Regions from separate parts of the Pseudoduganella sp. GW821-FHT12E03 genome, predicted to be linked through region 2. Evidence: predicted binding sites of a transcription regulator. Region 2 holds the regulator's gene; each other region holds the start of a gene.
The links. The regulator sigma-54, encoded in region 2, starts transcription at its own class of promoters, with help from an activator protein. The targets are predictions, from matches to a motif close to TGGCANGNAANCTGCTTT.

Region 1 (4,266 bases), on a different contig from region 2:
GCAATTCCCGCACGTTGCCCGGCCAGCCATAGCGCAGCAGCAGGGGCGCGCAAGCCTGGATTTCCGCGTGCAGATTCGGATGGGGGCGCGCACCCAGCGCGGCCAGCGCGTTTTTCAGTGACCATTCCGCCAGCAGCGCGATATCGTCGCGCCGTTCGCGCAGCGGCGGCAGGGACAGGCGCAGCACGGCCAGCCGGTAAAACAGGTCGGCGCGGAATCGCCCTTCGCGCACCCGCTGTTCGAGGTCGCAGTGGGTGGCGCTGATGATGCGCACGTTGACGGGCACCGGGCGCGTGCCGCCAACCCGCACCACTTCCCGTTCCTCCAGCACGCGCAGCAAACGGGTTTGCAGGGTCAATGGCATTTCACCGATTTCATCGAGGAACAGGGTGCCCCGGTTGGCGGCCTCGAACAGGCCGGCATGGCCGCCGCGCCGCGCGCCGGTAAACGCGCCTTCCTCATGGCCGAACAATTCCGATTCCAGCAAGGATTCCGCGATCGCGCCACAATTGACGGCGACAAAGGGCCGGTTGGCGCCCAGGGTGCGCGGGCTTTCGCGGTGGATCGCCTGCGCCACCAGTTCCTTGCCGCAGCCGGTTTCCGCCTGGATCAGCACCGTGGCGGGCGACTTTGCATATAGCACCACGGCCTGGCGTAGCTTTTCCATGGCCGGCGAATCGCCCTTCAAATCATTCAAGCCATGCTTGGCGCGCAGGGTGTCGGCGGCATTGCCGCCGCGCGCGCGGGCGCGGCTGGTCTCCCAGGACGACAGGCGGGCGATTTCCAGCGCATCATCGAACGCCTGGCGGATCGACGCCGCCGAATACACGAACACGCCGGTCAGCCCCGCTTCCTCCGCCAGGTCGGTGATCAGGCCCGCGCCGACAATGGCCTTGACGCCGTTGGCCTTCAATTCATTGATCTGGGCCCGCGCATCTTCTTCCGTCACATAGGTGCGCTGCACGATGTCATGGCCGAAGGTGGCGGAAAATTCCGCCAGTTCCGCCATCGGGGTCTGGTAGCTGACCACGCCGATGCGCGCCGACACGCGCCGCGCCCGCGCCAGCGCCTGCATCACATCGAAGCCACTGGCCTTGGCGATCACCACCGGCACCGACAGCCGGCCCTTCAGGTATGCGGCATTGGACCCTGCGGAAATCACGGCGTCGCAGCGTTCCGTCGCCAGCCGTTCGCGGATATGGCGCGCCGCTTCATCAAAACCCAGGTTGATCGGTTCGATGGTGGCGAAGTTGTCGTATTCCAGCGTAATGTCGCGGAACAGTTCGGCCAGGCGCGACACGGACACGGTCCAGATGACCGGCTTGTCACTGCTGTCGATGGGGAGCGGGGTGGAATGGCGCATGTTTCAATTATAGTTCAGCGGCGTTTCGAGTGATGTTTCAATGTTTCATATTGAAACGTTTCATGGCTCGCCGCCGATCCATCGCCAGAGCGGGAAATCATGATAAGTGCCTGATTTGCCGATGTTTCACGGAGGGGCGGCGCGGCTGGCACGGGGTTTGCTGTAGGGGAGCGCAACGTTACCTCATTTGAAAGGCAAGCCATGACCCACTATTCCGCAGGCGCCGCATTCCGCAAAGCCGTCGAAGAAGAATCGCCGCTGCAAGTGATCGGCGCGATCAACGCCAACCACGCCTTGCTGGCCAAGCGCGCCGGCTTCCGCGCGATTTACCTGTCGGGCGGCGGTGTGGCGGCCGGTTCGCTGGGCTTGCCGGACCTCGGCATTTCCAACCTCGATGACGTGCTGACCGACGTGCGCCGCATCACCGACGTGTGCGACTTGCCGCTGCTGGTCGATATCGACACCGGTTTTGGCTCTTCCGCCTTCAACGTGGCGCGCACCGTGAAATCCATGATCAAGGCCGGCGCCGCCGCCGTGCACATCGAAGACCAGGTCGGCGCCAAGCGCTGCGGCCACCGTCCGGGCAAGGAAATCGTCACCAAGGGTGAAATGATCGACCGCGTGAAGGCCGCCGTCGATGCGAAAACCGATTCCAACTTCGTCATCATGGCCCGCACCGACGCGCTGGCAGTGGAAGGCCTGGACGCCGCCATCGAGCGCGCCGTCGCTTGCGTGGAAGCGGGCGCCGACATGATCTTCCCGGAAGCCATCACCAGCCTGGAAATGTACAAGGAATTCGCCAAGGCCGTGAAAGTGCCGATCCTGGCCAACATCACGGAATTTGGCGCGACCCCGCTGTTCACCGTCGATGAACTGGCAACCGCCGATGTCGGCATCGTGCTGTATCCGCTGTCCGCCTTCCGCGCCATGAACAAGGCCGCTGAAAACGTCTACAACGCGGTGCGCCGCGACGGCACGCAAAAGAACGTGGTCGACACCATGCAGACCCGTGCCGAACTGTATGAGCGCATCAACTACCACAGCTTCGAGCAAAAGCTGGACGCGCTGTTTGCCGCGAAAAAGATCTGATAAATCAAAACAACATAGAACACAGAGGAGCCCAACATGTCTGAGCAAAATCCAACCTTCAAGCCTAAAAAATCCGTTGCCCTGTCGGGCGTGACCGCCGGTAATACCGCGCTGTGCTCCGTCGGCAAGACCGGCAACGACTTGCACTACCGTGGCTACGACATCCTCGATGTCGCCAACGTGTGCGAATTCGAAGAAATCGCTTACCTGCTGGTGCACGGCAAGCTGCCGACCGCCGCTGAACTCAAAGGCTACAAGGGCAAGCTGAAATCGCTGCGCGGCCTGCCGCAATCGGTGAAGTCCGCACTGGAAGCCCTGCCGGCATCGGCGCACCCGATGGACGTGATGCGCACCGGCTGCTCCGTGCTGGGCTGCACCCTGCCGGAAAAAGACGACCATAACGTGCCGGGCGCGCGCGACATCGCCGACCGCCTGATGGCGTCGTTCGGTTCCATGCTGCTGTACTGGTACCACTACAGCCACAATGGCAAGCGTATCGAGGTGGAAACCGACGACGACTCGATCGGCGGCCACTTCCTGCACCTGCTGCATGGCGAGAAGCCATCCGACAGCTGGGTGAAAGCCATGCACATTTCGCTGATCCTGTACGCGGAACATGAATTCAACGCCTCGACCTTCACCAGCCGCGTGATCGCCGGCACCGGTTCCGACATCTACTCGGCGGTGACGGGCGCGATCGGCGCGCTGCGCGGTCCGAAACACGGCGGCGCCAACGAATTCGCATTCGAAATCCAGAAGCGCTATGAAAACCCGGACGAAGCGGAAGCCGACATCCGCCGCCGCGTGGAAAACAAGGAAGTCGTGATCGGCTTCGGCCACCCGGTGTACACCATTTCCGACCCGCGCAACGTGGTGATCAAGGAAGTGGCGCGCAACCTGTCCGAGGAAGCCGGTTCGACCAAGATGTTCGACATCGCCGAGCGCCTGGAATCGGTGATGTGGGAAATCAAAAAAATGTTCCCGAACCTGGACTGGTTCTCGGCCGTGTCGTACCACATGATGGGCGTGCCGACCGCGATGTTTACGCCACTGTTCGTGATTTCCCGCACCTCCGGCTGGGCCGCCCACATCATCGAGCAGCGCATCGACAACAAGATCATCCGTCCAAGCGCCAACTACGTCGGCCCGGACGACCTGCAATTCGTGCCGCTGAAGGACCGTAAATAATGGCTACCATGAATACCGCGTTCCGCAAGGCGCTGCCGGGCACCAAGTTTGACTACTTCGATGCGCGCGCCGCAGTCGATGCCATCAAGCCGGGCGCCTGGGCGGGCTTGCCATACACCTCGCGCGTGCTGGCTGAAAACCTGGTGCGCCGCTGCGATCCCGCCACCCTGAACGATTCGCTGTCGCAGCTGATCGAGCGCAAGCGCGACCTGGACTTCCCATGGTTCCCGGCGCGCGTGGTGTGCCACGACATCCTGGGCCAGACCGCGCTGGTCGACCTGGCCGGCCTGCGCGACGCCATCGCGGAGCAGGGCGGCGACCCTGCCCAGGTCAATCCCGTGGTGCCGACCCAACTGGTGGTCGACCATTCGCTGGCGGTCGAATGCGGCGGGTTCGACCCCGACGCGTTCAACAAAAACCGCGCCATCGAAGACCGCCGCAATGAAGACCGCTTTGATTTCATCAACTGGACCAAGAAAGCGTTCCGCAACGTGGACGTGATCCCGCCGGGTAACGGCATCTTGCACCAGATCAACCTGGAGCGCATGTCGCCGGTGATTCAAGTGGGCGAAGGCGTCGCGTACCCGGACACGCTGGTCGGCACCGACTCGCACACCCCGATGGTC
Region 2 (4,266 bases):
TAAATATATTGCGGCGGCAGCCGCGCTGCTGCTGGCGATCGGCGCCAGCCACGCGGAAAAGGCGGACTCGTACAAGCCGACGGAAATCCAGTACGACACGGCTGACCTCGACGACGTCAAGCAGATCCGCACCTTGCGCGGCAACGTCGTGCTCACGCGCGGCACCCTGCGCATGAAGTCCGACAAGGCGGTCGTGACGCAAGACCCGGAAGGCTACCAGCACGTGACGTTGACGGGCGTGCCGGGCAAGCCGGCCACGTTCCGCCAGAAGCGCGACGGCGACGGCGAGCAATGGGTTGAAGGCGAAGCCGAACGTATTGATTACGATGGCCGCATTGAACTGGTCAAACTGTTTTCAAAAGCCCGCATCAAGCGCCTGGAAGGCAGCCGTCCGAGCGATGAAGTGGCGGGGGAATTCATTTCCTATGACAGCCGCAAGGAATACTTCAGCGTGCGCAATACCGTGACCGGCGACAGCAAGCCGGGCGCGGGCCGCGGCACGATGGTGATTCAGCCGTCAGCCAAGCGTCCGCCGCCGGACGGCGCAACCCAGCCTGAGGCGGGGAAATAAGATGGCGCAGGCGGAAGTTCAAGCTGCGGCGCCAGTTGCGGCGCCCATGGCCAATTGCGGCAGTACCCTGCTGGTGCGCGGCCTGCAAAAATCGTATGGCAAGCGCCAGGTGGTGCATGACGTGTCGCTGCAAGTCGAATGCGGCGAAGTGGTGGGCTTGCTGGGGCCGAACGGCGCGGGCAAGACCACCTCGTTTTACATGATCGTGGGCCTGGTGCCGTCCGATGCGGGCAGTATCGAGATTGCCGGCAGGGATGTGTCGTCGATGCCGATCCACCAGCGGGCGGCGCTGGGCCTGTCCTACCTGCCGCAGGAAGCGTCGGTATTCCGCAAGCTGACGGTGGAAGAAAATATCCGCGCGGTGCTGGAGATCCAAAAGGTCAACGGCAAACCGCTGGCGAAGGCAGACATCGACGAGCGGCTGAACCGGCTGCTGGCGGACCTGCAAATCGAGAAATTGCGTGAAAACGCGGCGCTGTCCCTGTCTGGCGGCGAGCGCCGCCGCGTGGAAATCGCACGCGCCCTGGCCACCAATCCGCGCTTCGTGCTGCTCGATGAACCTTTTGCCGGCGTCGACCCGATTGCCGTCATCGAGATCCAGCGCATTGTCCGTTTCCTCAAGGAGCGCGGTATCGGTGTGCTGATCACTGACCACAATGTGCGCGAGACGCTGGGTATCTGCGACCGCGCGTACATCATCAACCAGGGCGCCGTGCTAGCCTCGGGCCGTCCGGACGACATCATCGCCGACGAATCCGTGCGCCGCGTCTACCTGGGTGAACATTTCCGTATGTAGGAACCATGAAACAGTCACTGCAACTTCGCACTTCGCAGCACCTTGCGCTGACTCCTCAGCTGCAGCAGTCGATCCGCCTGCTGCAATTGTCCACCCTGGAGCTGCATCAGGAACTGGAACAAATCCTCGGCGAAAACCCGTTGCTGGAACGCCTGGACGATCCGCTCGACCATTCGGTGCGCCTGCTGGCCGATGGCGCCATCAGCGCGCCGGTGCAAAACGGCGCGGAAGCCACGCCGGACACCTTGCAGCCGCCATCGGATGGCGCCGCGCCGGCCGATGGCGACGCCCCGCATGAAGGCGGGGCCGAGGGCGGCGAGGGCGACAACGCCGGCGCGGCCGACGGCGACAGCGACTGGAGCGATGTCGGCCGGGCCAAGAGTCCGGATGACGACGATTCCCGCCCGCAAATCGAAGCCAGCCACTGCACCCTGCGCGAACATTTGCTGGAGCAAATGCGCGTAACGGTGACGGAAGAGCGCGACCGCATCCTGATGGAACTGATCATCGATGCGCTCGACGACAACGGTTACCTCGAAGAGTCGCTGGAAGAAATCCATGCCCGCCTGCCGGAAGAAGCGGAAGTGGACTTCGATGAGCTGCGCACGTCGCTGACCTTGCTGCAAAGTTTTGATCCGGCCGGCGTGGGCGCGCGCAGCGCGTCCGAATGCCTGGCATTGCAAATCAGGCAAATGCCGAATGTGCCGCTGGTGACGCGCCGCATGGCGCTGGTCATCGTCGACAAGCACCTGACCTGGTTTGCCCAGCGCGAATTCAACAAGCTGAAAAAAGCCCTCGATTGCGACGATGAAGACTTGCGCGAGGCGCAAGCGGTGATTCGCCTGTGCAATCCCCATCCGGGCGCGGAATTCGCATCGGACGTGTCCGATTACGTGGTGCCGGACGTGATTGTGAAAAAAGCCCGCAACGGCTGGCAAGTGACCCTGAACAACGACGTCATGCCGCGCCTGCGCGTCAATGCGATGTATGCGAACTTGTTGAAGCAGGGCAAGAGCGAATCCGCGATGGGCGCACAGTTGCAGGAAGCCAAGTGGCTGATTAAAAACATGCGCCAGCGCTTCGACACGATCTTGCGCGTGGCCCAGGCCATCGTTGAGCGGCAAAAGAATTTCTTCTCGCACGGCGCGGTAGCGATGCGGCCCCTTGTGTTGCGTGAAATTGCTGATACACTGGGTCTACACGAGAGCACTATTTCTCGTGTAACAACTCAAAAATATATGCTCACGCCCCATGGCATGTTTGAGTTGAAATACTTCTTTGGCAGCCACGTCGCAACAGAAGCAGGAGGAGAGGCGTCCTCCACGGCGATACGGGCGCTGATCGTGCAATTGACAGGAGCAGAAGACCCTAAAAATCCATTATCCGACAGTAAGATTGCGGACATGCTGGGGGAACAAGGCATGGTAATTGCGCGACGGACTGTTGCCAAATATCGCGAAGCATTGAAAATCCCGCCCGTTAGTCTGCGCAAAGCTCTGTAGTGTTACTGGGTTCCCCTGCGCGCCACAGCATAACTGTGATACGTACGAACCTTCATCTTTAGGAGTGTGTATGAATCTCACCATCAGTGGACATCATCTCGAAGTGACCCCCGCGATTCGCGAATACGTGCAGAACAAACTGGAACGCGTAAAACGTCATTTCGATCAAGTAATTGATATTGCTGTCATCCTGACTGTAGATAACCTCACCGAGAAAGAGAAAAGGCAAAAAGCCGAGATCAATCTGCGAATGTCCGGCAAGACCGTGTACGTGGAAAGCCTGTCGCAAGACTTGTACGCTGCCATCGATACGCTGGTCGATAAACTGGATCGCCAGGTTATGAAATACAAAGGCAAGATACAAGAGCATAACCACACCGCGATCAAACACCTTCCGGATAATTACGACGAGTCGGCCGCCACCGCATAAGCGGTCCCCGATACTCGGACGAAAAGGGCGCAGTTGGCGCCCTTTTTTGCGCCTGTACTATTCCCATGGCGACGCTACAATAGCTTTCTTTCAATTCAGCGATGCCTGCCATGAGCGAACCAGTCGTGACACATGTCCTCACCCACATCAGCAACGGAACCGGGTTTATCACGTTGGACCGGCCGAAGGCATTGAATTCCCTGTCGCTCGACATGGTGCGCGCCATGACCGGCATCTTGCTGGCCTGGCGCGATGATCCGCAAGTGGCGGCAGTGGTGATCCGCAGCAGCAGTGAAAAAGCGCTGTGCGCCGGCGGCGATATCCGCTTTTTCCATGACGCCGGCAAAGCCACACCGCAGGGCGGCAGCGCGCTGCTGGAAGATTTTTTCACGGAAGAATATGCGCTGAACCACCTGATCCATTACTACCCGAAACCGTATATCGCCATCATGGATGGCGTGGTGATGGGCGGCGGCATGGGCATTGCGCAGGGCGGACCCGGCTGCGGCGTGCGCATCGTCACGGAGCGCACGAAAATGGCGATGCCGGAAGTGAATATCGGCTTGTTCCCGGATGTCGGCGGCAGTCATTTCCTGTCGCATGCACCGGGCCAGCTGGGACGCTATCTCGGCGTCACGGGCGTGACGGTGGGCGCGGCCGACGCGCTGTACGCGGACCTGGCCGACCACTTCGTGCCAGTGGCGCAATTGCCGGCGCTGGCGGCGTTGCTGGCAGCGACGCCGGGCGCGCAACTGGTGCAGGCGATTGCCGATTTTGCCGCGCCGTTCCGCGCGCAGGCCGGCGTGGCCGTGATGGAAACCCAGTTCGATGCGATTGAACGCCATTTTGCGCCGGAAACCGTGGCCGAGATGATGGCTTCCCTGGCCGGCGACAGCGATGAATTTGCGCAGAAAACCCTGAAGCTCATGCAGGGCCGCTCGCCCCTGATGATGTGCGTGACCCTGGC
Region 3 (4,266 bases), on a different contig from region 2:
CCAGTCCGAACCGTACAACAAGTGTGCGCTGGCGGCAGGACTCAGCCTGAGCGCGCCGGCGACACGCTGGCGTGCCTCGATACATGCGGCGGTTTCAGCACCACACTGGAAGAATTCATCCCAATAGGCAATGTCACTATAAAAGTTCCTGCCGGCGCCGCCGGGCAAATTCAGGAAGCCTGTGAATTCATCCGGCCATTGGGCGCCGTGATTGCGGGCGGCGCCGCCGAAATGGCCTGCCAGGATGGTCGGCGCCAATCCGGCCGGCGCCGCGCCCGCGCCATACTCCGCCAGCAGCGCGCGATAGCCCGCCGGGCCGCCGTAAGCATCCGCTTCGTCGTTGACGCCCATCGATGCGCCCGCGTGCGCCATGACGGGAATTTCACGCGCGGCGCACCAGTCGTACAAGGCTTTCAAGGTGGCGTCCAGCTGCGCCAGGCTGCCCTGGTAGCGGCCCGGGTGCTTCAGCAAGCGGGCATTTCCGTAGGGGTAGTAGCCGACCGGCGGATAGATTTTCACGCCGACGTAGCCATAACGCTCGATCGCGTCCGTGACCAGCGCAAACGATGCCGATGCCGCAGCCGGCGATTCCCACGGATTGAATGCGATCAGCGGCAGCATGTAGCCACCGCTCATGGCCGACAACAGCGAATGCAGCAGCATTTGGTCGCGGCGCGAGGAATACGGTTGATTGTCCAGCCAGCCATCGAAATCGACCAGCGATCCAAAGACCGCGTTGATCCCGAACGCGCCCCGCGCGGCGCTGTAAAACTGCGCATAGGTATGCAGGTTGGTGTACCGGTGCGACAGCATATGGCCCAGGAACGCAATGAAGCCGCCAGGGTCGCTGGCGTCGTCCGGGCCGCCCGCATCCGCTTCCAGACCAAACTCGGCCTTGTACTGCGCCGAGCGCGCATAGGGATTGACCAGCCGGTGGATCGTGTCCGGCGTCAGGCCGGCCGGCGCCTGATTGATGCGCGCGGCGCCGTGCTTGCGGTTCAGCGCCTCGATGTGCCGGCGCTGGGCCTTGTTGTATTCATCGAGCAGCCCGGTCTTCAATGCGGCATCGTAGATGCGTTGCGCCATCAACGGATAGTCTTCGCCCGGCAAATCGCCGATGCGCATGGACTTGGCGCCGGCCTGTTGCAAGCGTCCTGTCAGGATGGTGAATTCCTCGCCGGCGGTCGGGGCAAATCCTGCCAGCAGGTCGGCCGCCGCCGCCAGTGCGCGGAAAAAGGCGTGGCCAAGGCCGCCGGCCTGGTGGCCGAAGCATTCGCCAATATAGTCTTTGACGTTGACATCGGACGCATTGAAAAAATGCGCATGGGCGTCCAGGCAGGGGAAGGCGGCATTGGCGGGAGTCGTGGCCGTCTCCGGCCGCAGGACCGGATGAATGTCACCGAGCGCGGGAAAGGATGCCGGATCGATTTGTGAAATGGGCGGCGGCCGCCGGCCAAACAGCGCACAGCCGGATAAGCCCAGCGCGCCGCTGGCCGTCAATATGCCCAAGGTTGCCCTGCGTCCCAGATCGGTCATGCCGCCCTCCGTGGTGAATTGCCGAGTGCCCCCATCATACAAGCGCTGCGGACGCGGCGGGTAGGGGCCATCAGACGGTCAGCGGTCCGGCCAGAACCGGTCGAACAGCGGCTTGACGCTGGTGCCGTGCACCAGGATCGACAGCATGATGGTGACCAGGGTGATGTCGATCAGCGTGCTGGCCAGCACGGCGGGCACGCCATGGTTGACGGCAAACATCAGGTAATACACGGAACCGATCCCGCGCACGCCGAACCACGCGGCGATGCCTTTCACCCGGCCCCGCACACCGGCGCCGGCCAGTCCAAGGTACACGCTGACGGGACGCGCCACGCAAAACAGGAAAAGCGCCGTGCTCCAGGTGCGCCAGTCCCAGGTATACAGCGAAATCGCCGCGCCCAGCAACAGCACCAGCATCAGTTCGGACAGGCGTTCCAGGTGTTCCTTGAAGATCAGCGATTCGCCGCTGACGGTCAGCGGTGCCTCGGGCGCTTGCGCGGCCTGCGCCTCGCCATCGCCGCTGCCATGGCTATGACCGCTGCCGGTGTGGGGTTCGGTCCGTGCCGGGGAGGGCGCGGCGTTCATCAGGCCGTGGCGGTCGCGCGGCATGCCGGCCAGGGTCAGTTCGGTTTGCCGCAATGCGACGCCGGCAAAAAACACCGCGAGAAAACCCCATGCGTGCAGCCACACGCTGACGCCATAGACCACCGCAATCAAGCCCAGTCCCACGAAGTCATCGAGGACTTCGTGGCGCGGATCGCTGCCGCGCAGCGCCCAGCCGGCGCGCGCCAGCAATGCGCCGCCGGCAATGCCGATGGCAATCGCGGTGCAGGTGGCATAGACCACGTCAATCACGGCCCAGCGCCAGCCGAATTCACCGAGTTCGTGCAAGCCCAGCAGGCCCAGGCCCAGCATCACGAGCGGAAAGGCGCTGCCGTCATTCATGCCCGCTTCGCAGGTCAGGGCAAAGCGCAGCTTGTCGCGGTCGCCCGCGTGGCGTACCTGGACATCGGTGGCCAACACCGGGTCGGTGGGCGCGAGGATCGCGCCCAGCAAGATCGCCGCGCCCGGCGGCAAATCCAGCACGGTCCACGCAAACAGCGCCACCAGCGCCACCGACACCGTCATCGAGACCCAGGCCAGCCGCAGCGACGCCTGCCAGCGTGTCCAGGTAAACGGCACGGGCATTTTCACGCCGGCGGAAAACAGGGAAATCAGCACGGCCAGTTCCGCCATGACTTCCAGCAGCGGCGCCTGCGCCAGCGGATTGACGGTAAACACGCCCAGCACGGCAGGCCCCAGTACCAGGCCGACACCCAGATAAACGATGGCCGAGGTCACCGGCAGCCGTGCCAGGGTGGTGGCCGCCAGTCCCCGCGCCAGCATCAGGCAACCGATCAGCATGAACCAGAGGTAAGCAGTCATGCCTGCCGACTATACGCGTGGATAGGCTGGAGGGGCGCACGCGCCACCATGGTGCAGGGTTTTTCGCCAGCGTGCTAATTTGGTGCGCCGGGTGGTGAGAATTCCAGCCAAGTGCTGGCACGGCTCTTGCTGAATCATTGGTAAGCAACCCAGGAGCACTATGCCGGACAGCAGCAACCCTTTGATCGATGCAGGCCAGGCAGGCCAGGCCGCAGCCTGGCACGCGCACCTGTCGCTCGCGTTTGCCCGCGATGGCGCCACCACGCGCCTGACCGGGCGCCGCCACAGCGGTCCGCTGCGGGTGCAAAAGGCGCTGTATCCGGAAGGGCCGGCAGTGTGCCATGCGATCGTGATCCACCCGCCGGGCGGGGTGGTGGGCGGCGACCGGCTGGCGCTCGATGCCGTGGCCGGCGACGGCGCGCACGTCGTATTGACCACGCCGGGCGCGGCCAAGTGGTACCGCGCCAATGGCAGGACGTCCGGCCAGCGAGTGTCGCTGACGGCGGAGCGCGGCGCGGCCATCGAGTGGTTGCCGCAGGAAAGTATTTTTTATGACGACGCCCAGGTGGAACTGGAACATGACGTGCAACTGGCCGGCGACGCGGCATATCTCGGGTGCGAAATCCTGTGCCTGGGGCGGAGCGCCGCCGGCGAATCGTTCAACACCGGCCGCATCGGCCAGCGCACCCGTATCCGGCGCGGCGGCAAGCTGCTGTGGTGGGAACAGGGCGTGCTGACGCCGCACGCGGTGGCCAGCCCGCTGGGACTGGCGGGGCACACGGTGTGCGCCACCTTGCTGGCGGTCGGCACATCGTTCCCGGCGGAATTACTGGCGGCGCTGCGGGCGCTGGGAGCCTCGGGCACTGCGGGCACATCCGGCGGCGCCGGCGCGGCCGCCCGCCAGCCGCACTGGGGCGCCACCCTGGCCGGCAAACATGTGCTGGCCGTCCGCCACCTGGGCCACGACAGCGAAGCGGCCCGCGAACTGATGCTGTCGGCGCTGCAACTGGTGCGGCCCGCGTTGCTGGGCCGCGCCGCGCACACGCCGCGCAGTTGGCGCACCTGAGGAGACACCATGGACCTGACACCCCGCGAAAAAGACAAATTGCTGATATTTACCGCCGCCCTGGTGGCGGAGCGGCGCCGCGCGCGCGGCTTGAAACTCAACCATCCGGAAGCGGTGGCGTTGATCACCGCCGCCATCATGGAAGGCGCGCGCGACGGCAAGAGCGTCGCGCAATTGATGGACGAAGGCACGCGCATCCTCGGCCGCGCCGATGTCATGGAAGGGGTGCCGGAAATGAT
Region 4 (4,266 bases), on a different contig from region 2:
GGCGGAGCTGAACTGGTACCTCGACAAGTTCAACATCACGTCGATCACGGCATACAAGGATTACCACTTCAACGCCACCAATGACGAAGGCACGCCGTTCGACGTGCACCGCAACTCGGGCGGCTTCTGGAATGACTACCGCCAGGCCACGCAGGAATTGCGCATCTCGTCCCAGCCGGGCGGCTTTGTCGATTACCAGGCCGGCGTGTTCCTGATGAAGGTGAATAACCAGGCCGACTACCGCCGCGAATGGGGCAACGACGCGGGCGCCTGGTATGCCAATGCGACCCAGTACAACCGCCTGGACGCCAATGCGGCGGGCCGCTACCTGCTGCAAAATTCGCTGGACCGCCTGCAGATGTCGTTCAACTCTCCCGCCGGCACGCAGGATATCCGCAACAAGAGCGCCGCCCTGTTTGCCCAGGCCAACTGGCACCTGTCCGATCCGCTGACCGTCACCACCGGCTTGCGCTTCACCCGAGAAGACCGCCGCAACAAGGGCAGCACCCTGGTCAACAATGACGGCAATGCACCGGAACTGAACCCGGTGTCCGTCAACGGCGTGGCCTTCGGCGGCTTCGGCAGCGCGGCCAACGGTTCGCTGCTGGCGTCCAACAGCGCGGCGCAAATCGCACTGGCCAACAGCACCGCCCTCAAATACTTCGGCGTGGCGCAATACAGCGCGCTGACGGCGGCCCAGCAACAGCAAGTGGCCGATGCGAAAGCCATCCGCGCCTCGCAGATCGGCGTGATCTTCCCATCGACGGAAGCCGAACCGTTCAAGGACACGTTGCCCTCGTTCGTGCTGAGCCCTTCGTACAAGTTCAGCAAGGACCTGACCGCCTACGCCTCGTGGCAATACGGTGAAAAGGCCGGCATTTCGCAGCTGACCAACGGCGTGTCGAACCTGGTGCGCAAGGAAAAGACCAACGCGCTGGAAACTGGCTTCAAGTCCGCGCTGCTGGACCGCAAGCTGCTGATCAACGCCAACCTGTTCCTGATGAACATCAAGGACTACCAGCAGGCGGTGCGGGTGCTCGACGTCTACACCACGAACCTCAACAACGACGGCCAGCTGTACTACACCACGGCCACCGGCAACGCGCCCAAAGTGCAGGCCAAGGGCCTGGAATTCGACGGCGCGTATTCCGGCATCGCCAACACCACCCTGCGCTTCTCGGGCGCCTACACCGACGCGGTCTACAAGGACTTCAAGCAATCCGCGCAACCGGTGGAAAACGGCTATGCGGGCGCGGCGCCGTACCGCGACGTCACGGGCCAGTCGCTGCCGGGCGCATCGAAGTTCACGTTCAACATCGGCGCCGACTACCGCAAGCCGGTCTTCACCGACAAGGAGTTCCACGCCAGCTTCAACACCGCGTTCAATTCGCGCTACAACGCGGACAACACGCTGTCGAGCTATGGCTGGGTCGGCGCCTCGTCGATCACCGACCTGTCGGTGGGCTTTGGCACGCGCAGCGGCTCATATGACGTCAGCGTGATCGTCAAGAACGCGTTCCAGAACGATGCGCCGCTGACCAGGACGTGGAATACCTACACGCCGGCGGTGCCGCGCTGGATCGGGCTGGTGGTGAGCGGCAAGATCTGATCCACCGCGCGGAATGAGCGGGCCGCACCGGGATTACCGGTGCCGGCCCGCTACAACGTTTACGCGCGGCCACTGGCACTAAATCCGTAGGGCGGTTTGCGCGACGCCAACGGACCAGTACTGCATGCGCCGGATGGAACGCCAGCACGGTGGCTTTGCCTCCGGCAAATCCACCCTACTGATTATCCGCCAACACTTCTGCTGCTTCACTGCGTGCAACGCATCACCCCTTCGTCACGCTCCAGTCACAACTTCCTTAAAAATCAATTAGTTGAGCAAACAATGCCTGCTGGCACGGCAGTTGCTATTAAAGGTTCAGTCATAAAACTATTCCACAGGAGCCTCTGCCGATGAAACTCAAAGCCATCACCATTGCCATACTGCTAGCCACCTCGACTGCCGCCACCATTGCAGCCGATGACAAAGCCGCACCCGCCGCCGCCGCCGCCGCGAAAGCATGGCAGTATTCGACCGTCCAGCGCCCGGACGTCCCGGCAGTCAAACAAAAAGCCTGGGTGCGCACGCCGGTCGACGCCTTCGTGCTGGCCAAGCTGGAACAGAAGAACCTGAAGCCATCCGCCGATGCGGACCGCGCGACCTACATCCGCCGCGCCACGCTCGATACCTGGGGCGTGATCCCGACGCCGGAAGAAGTGCAAGCCTTCGTCAACGACAAGTCGCCGAACGCCTATGAAAAGCTGGCGGACCGCCTGCTGTCGTCGCCCCATTTCGGCGAACGCCAGGCACGCCGCTGGCTGGACCTGGCCCGTTATGCGGACAGCGCCGGCTTCCAGAACGACAACACCCGCCCGAACAACTACCGCTACCGCGACTATGTGATCAAGGCGTTCAACAGCGACAAGCCGTTCGACCGCTTCATCAAGGAGCAGATCGCCGGTGACGAACTGTTCCCGGACAGCGAGGAAGCGAAAGTCGCCACCGGTTTCCTGGCAGGCTACCCGGACAACTCCAACTCGCGCGACCTGGTGCAGCGCAAATACCAGATCGCCACCGACATGACCGACACCGTCGGTGAAACCTTCCTCGCCTCCACCATTGGTTGCGCGCGCTGCCACAACCACAAGGCGGACCGCGTCAGCCAGAAGGAATACTTCCAGCTGCAGGCGTTCTTCGCCAACACCAGCTTCGACGAGAAGGTGCCGGCCCAGAAAGGCGAAGCGGAACTGGCCTATGAAAAGCAGCAGGCCGCCTACCGCGCCGCCACCAAGGACATCCGCGACAAGCAGAAAGCCATCCTCGATACCGTGCGTGAAGCCGGCGTCAAGTACCACAAGGAACGCTACCTGACCGACAGCCGCGAAGCCATCTTCAAGCCGGAAGCGCAATGGAACGCGCTGGACCGCTGGGTCAACTTCCGCCTGAAAACCGTCAGCACGGAAAACGACGTGGTGCAGTACCTGCGCCTGACGGCCGAAGACAAGGACAGCGCCGACTACAACCCGGAAAACGCGGACAAATGGAAGCAGTACCAGAAGCTGACGGCCGAACTGCGCAAGTTCGACAAGCAGCGTCCGGAACGCGGTTCGCTGTTCTACACGGCGGCCACGGAACTGGGCCGTCCGGACGCGCCGCCGACCCACGTGCGCTTTGGCGGCGTGCATGAAGCGCCGCTCGATGCGGTGGAGCCGGGCGTGCCCGCCCTGTGGGCCAACGGCACGAAAGTCGAGATCAAGCCAACCGCAACGTCGTCCGGCCGCCGCACGGCGCTGGCCAACTGGCTGGCCAGCGAATCGAATCCGCTGACGGCGCGCGTGTTCGTCAACCGCGTCTGGAGCCAGTACTTCTCCAACGGCATCGTGTCGACCGTGGCGGACTTTGGCCGCGCCGGCCAGAAACCGACCCACCCGGAACTGCTTGACTACCTGTCGTCGGACTTCGTGAAGAATGGCTGGAGCGTCAAGCAGCTGCACCGCCAGATCCTGCTGTCGTCGGTGTACCGCCAGTCGTCGGCCGAACGCGCCGACGTGGCGGCCGCCGATCCGGACAACAAGCTGCTGGCAGTGTATCCGCGCAAGCGCCTGGAAGCCGAACAGATCCGCGACTCGCTGCTGGCGGCGTCCGGCAAGCTCGAAGAGAAACTCGGTGGCCCGGCCGTATTCCCGAAAGTGCCATCGAACTTCAGCGCCGGCAACCTGTGGACCGCGTCGAACGATCCGCATGACCAGAACCGCCGCAGTATCTATACCTTCGTGCGCCGCAGCGTGCCGTATCCGCTGACGCAAAACTTCGACCCGGCCGATCCGTCGGCCGCGCACCACAAGCGCAACGTGACCACCACGCCGCTGCAGGCGCTGGCCCTGTTCAACAGCGACGTGGTGCTGAACTGGTCGCAGGCATTGGCCGGCCGCGTGATCCGCGAAGCGGGCAACGATGAAACCGCGCAGTTGAACCGCCTGTACGAAATCCTGTTTGCCCGTACCCCGAGCAAGGCCGAGCGCGCGACCCTGAAGGAATTCCTGAACAAGCAGGAACGCATCATCCAGGCGCGCAATACCGATGGCAAGTTCGAAGTGGCGGTGCCGACCGGCCTGAAGGAAAACCAGCAAGTCAACCCGATCCGCGCAGCGGCGCTGGTGGACCTGGTGCACACGGTGGCCAACTCGAACGATTTCGCCTACCGCTTCTGATCCATCACG

Region 1: the regulator sigma-54 is predicted to act here: its motif matches at 1,510-1,527, upstream of prpB (methylisocitrate lyase).
Region 3: the regulator sigma-54 is predicted to act here: its motif matches at 3,077-3,094, upstream of AC1RRC_RS00400 (urease accessory protein UreD).
Region 4: the regulator sigma-54 is predicted to act here: its motif matches at 1,900-1,917, upstream of AC1RRC_RS05150 (DUF1549 and DUF1553 domain-containing protein).

The regions. Positions count from the first base shown of each region.
Region 1 is NZ_JBXAQJ010000003.1:29,114-33,379, reverse strand. It holds gene prpR (propionate catabolism operon regulatory protein PrpR) at 1-1,363, opposite strand, end outside; gene prpB (methylisocitrate lyase) at 1,565-2,452, shown strand; gene prpC (bifunctional 2-methylcitrate synthase/citrate synthase) at 2,489-3,640, shown strand; gene acnD (Fe/S-dependent 2-methylisocitrate dehydratase AcnD) at 3,649-4,266, shown strand, end outside.
Region 2 is NZ_JBXAQJ010000010.1:6,659-10,924, forward strand. It holds gene lptA (lipopolysaccharide transport periplasmic protein LptA) at 1-571, shown strand, start outside; gene lptB (LPS export ABC transporter ATP-binding protein) at 573-1,367, shown strand; gene AC1RRC_RS23835 (RNA polymerase factor sigma-54) at 1,373-2,869, shown strand; gene hpf (ribosome hibernation-promoting factor, HPF/YfiA family) at 2,940-3,299, shown strand; gene AC1RRC_RS23845 (enoyl-CoA hydratase/isomerase family protein) at 3,410-4,266, shown strand, end outside.
Region 3 is NZ_JBXAQJ010000001.1:102,789-107,054, forward strand. It holds gene AC1RRC_RS00390 (amidohydrolase family protein) at 1-1,536, opposite strand, end outside; gene AC1RRC_RS00395 (cation:proton antiporter) at 1,615-2,961, opposite strand; gene AC1RRC_RS00400 (urease accessory protein UreD) at 3,122-4,027, shown strand; gene AC1RRC_RS00405 (urease subunit gamma) at 4,037-4,266, shown strand, end outside.
Region 4 is NZ_JBXAQJ010000002.1:320,336-324,601, reverse strand. It holds gene AC1RRC_RS05155 (TonB-dependent receptor) at 1-1,609, shown strand, start outside; gene AC1RRC_RS05150 (DUF1549 and DUF1553 domain-containing protein) at 1,960-4,257, shown strand.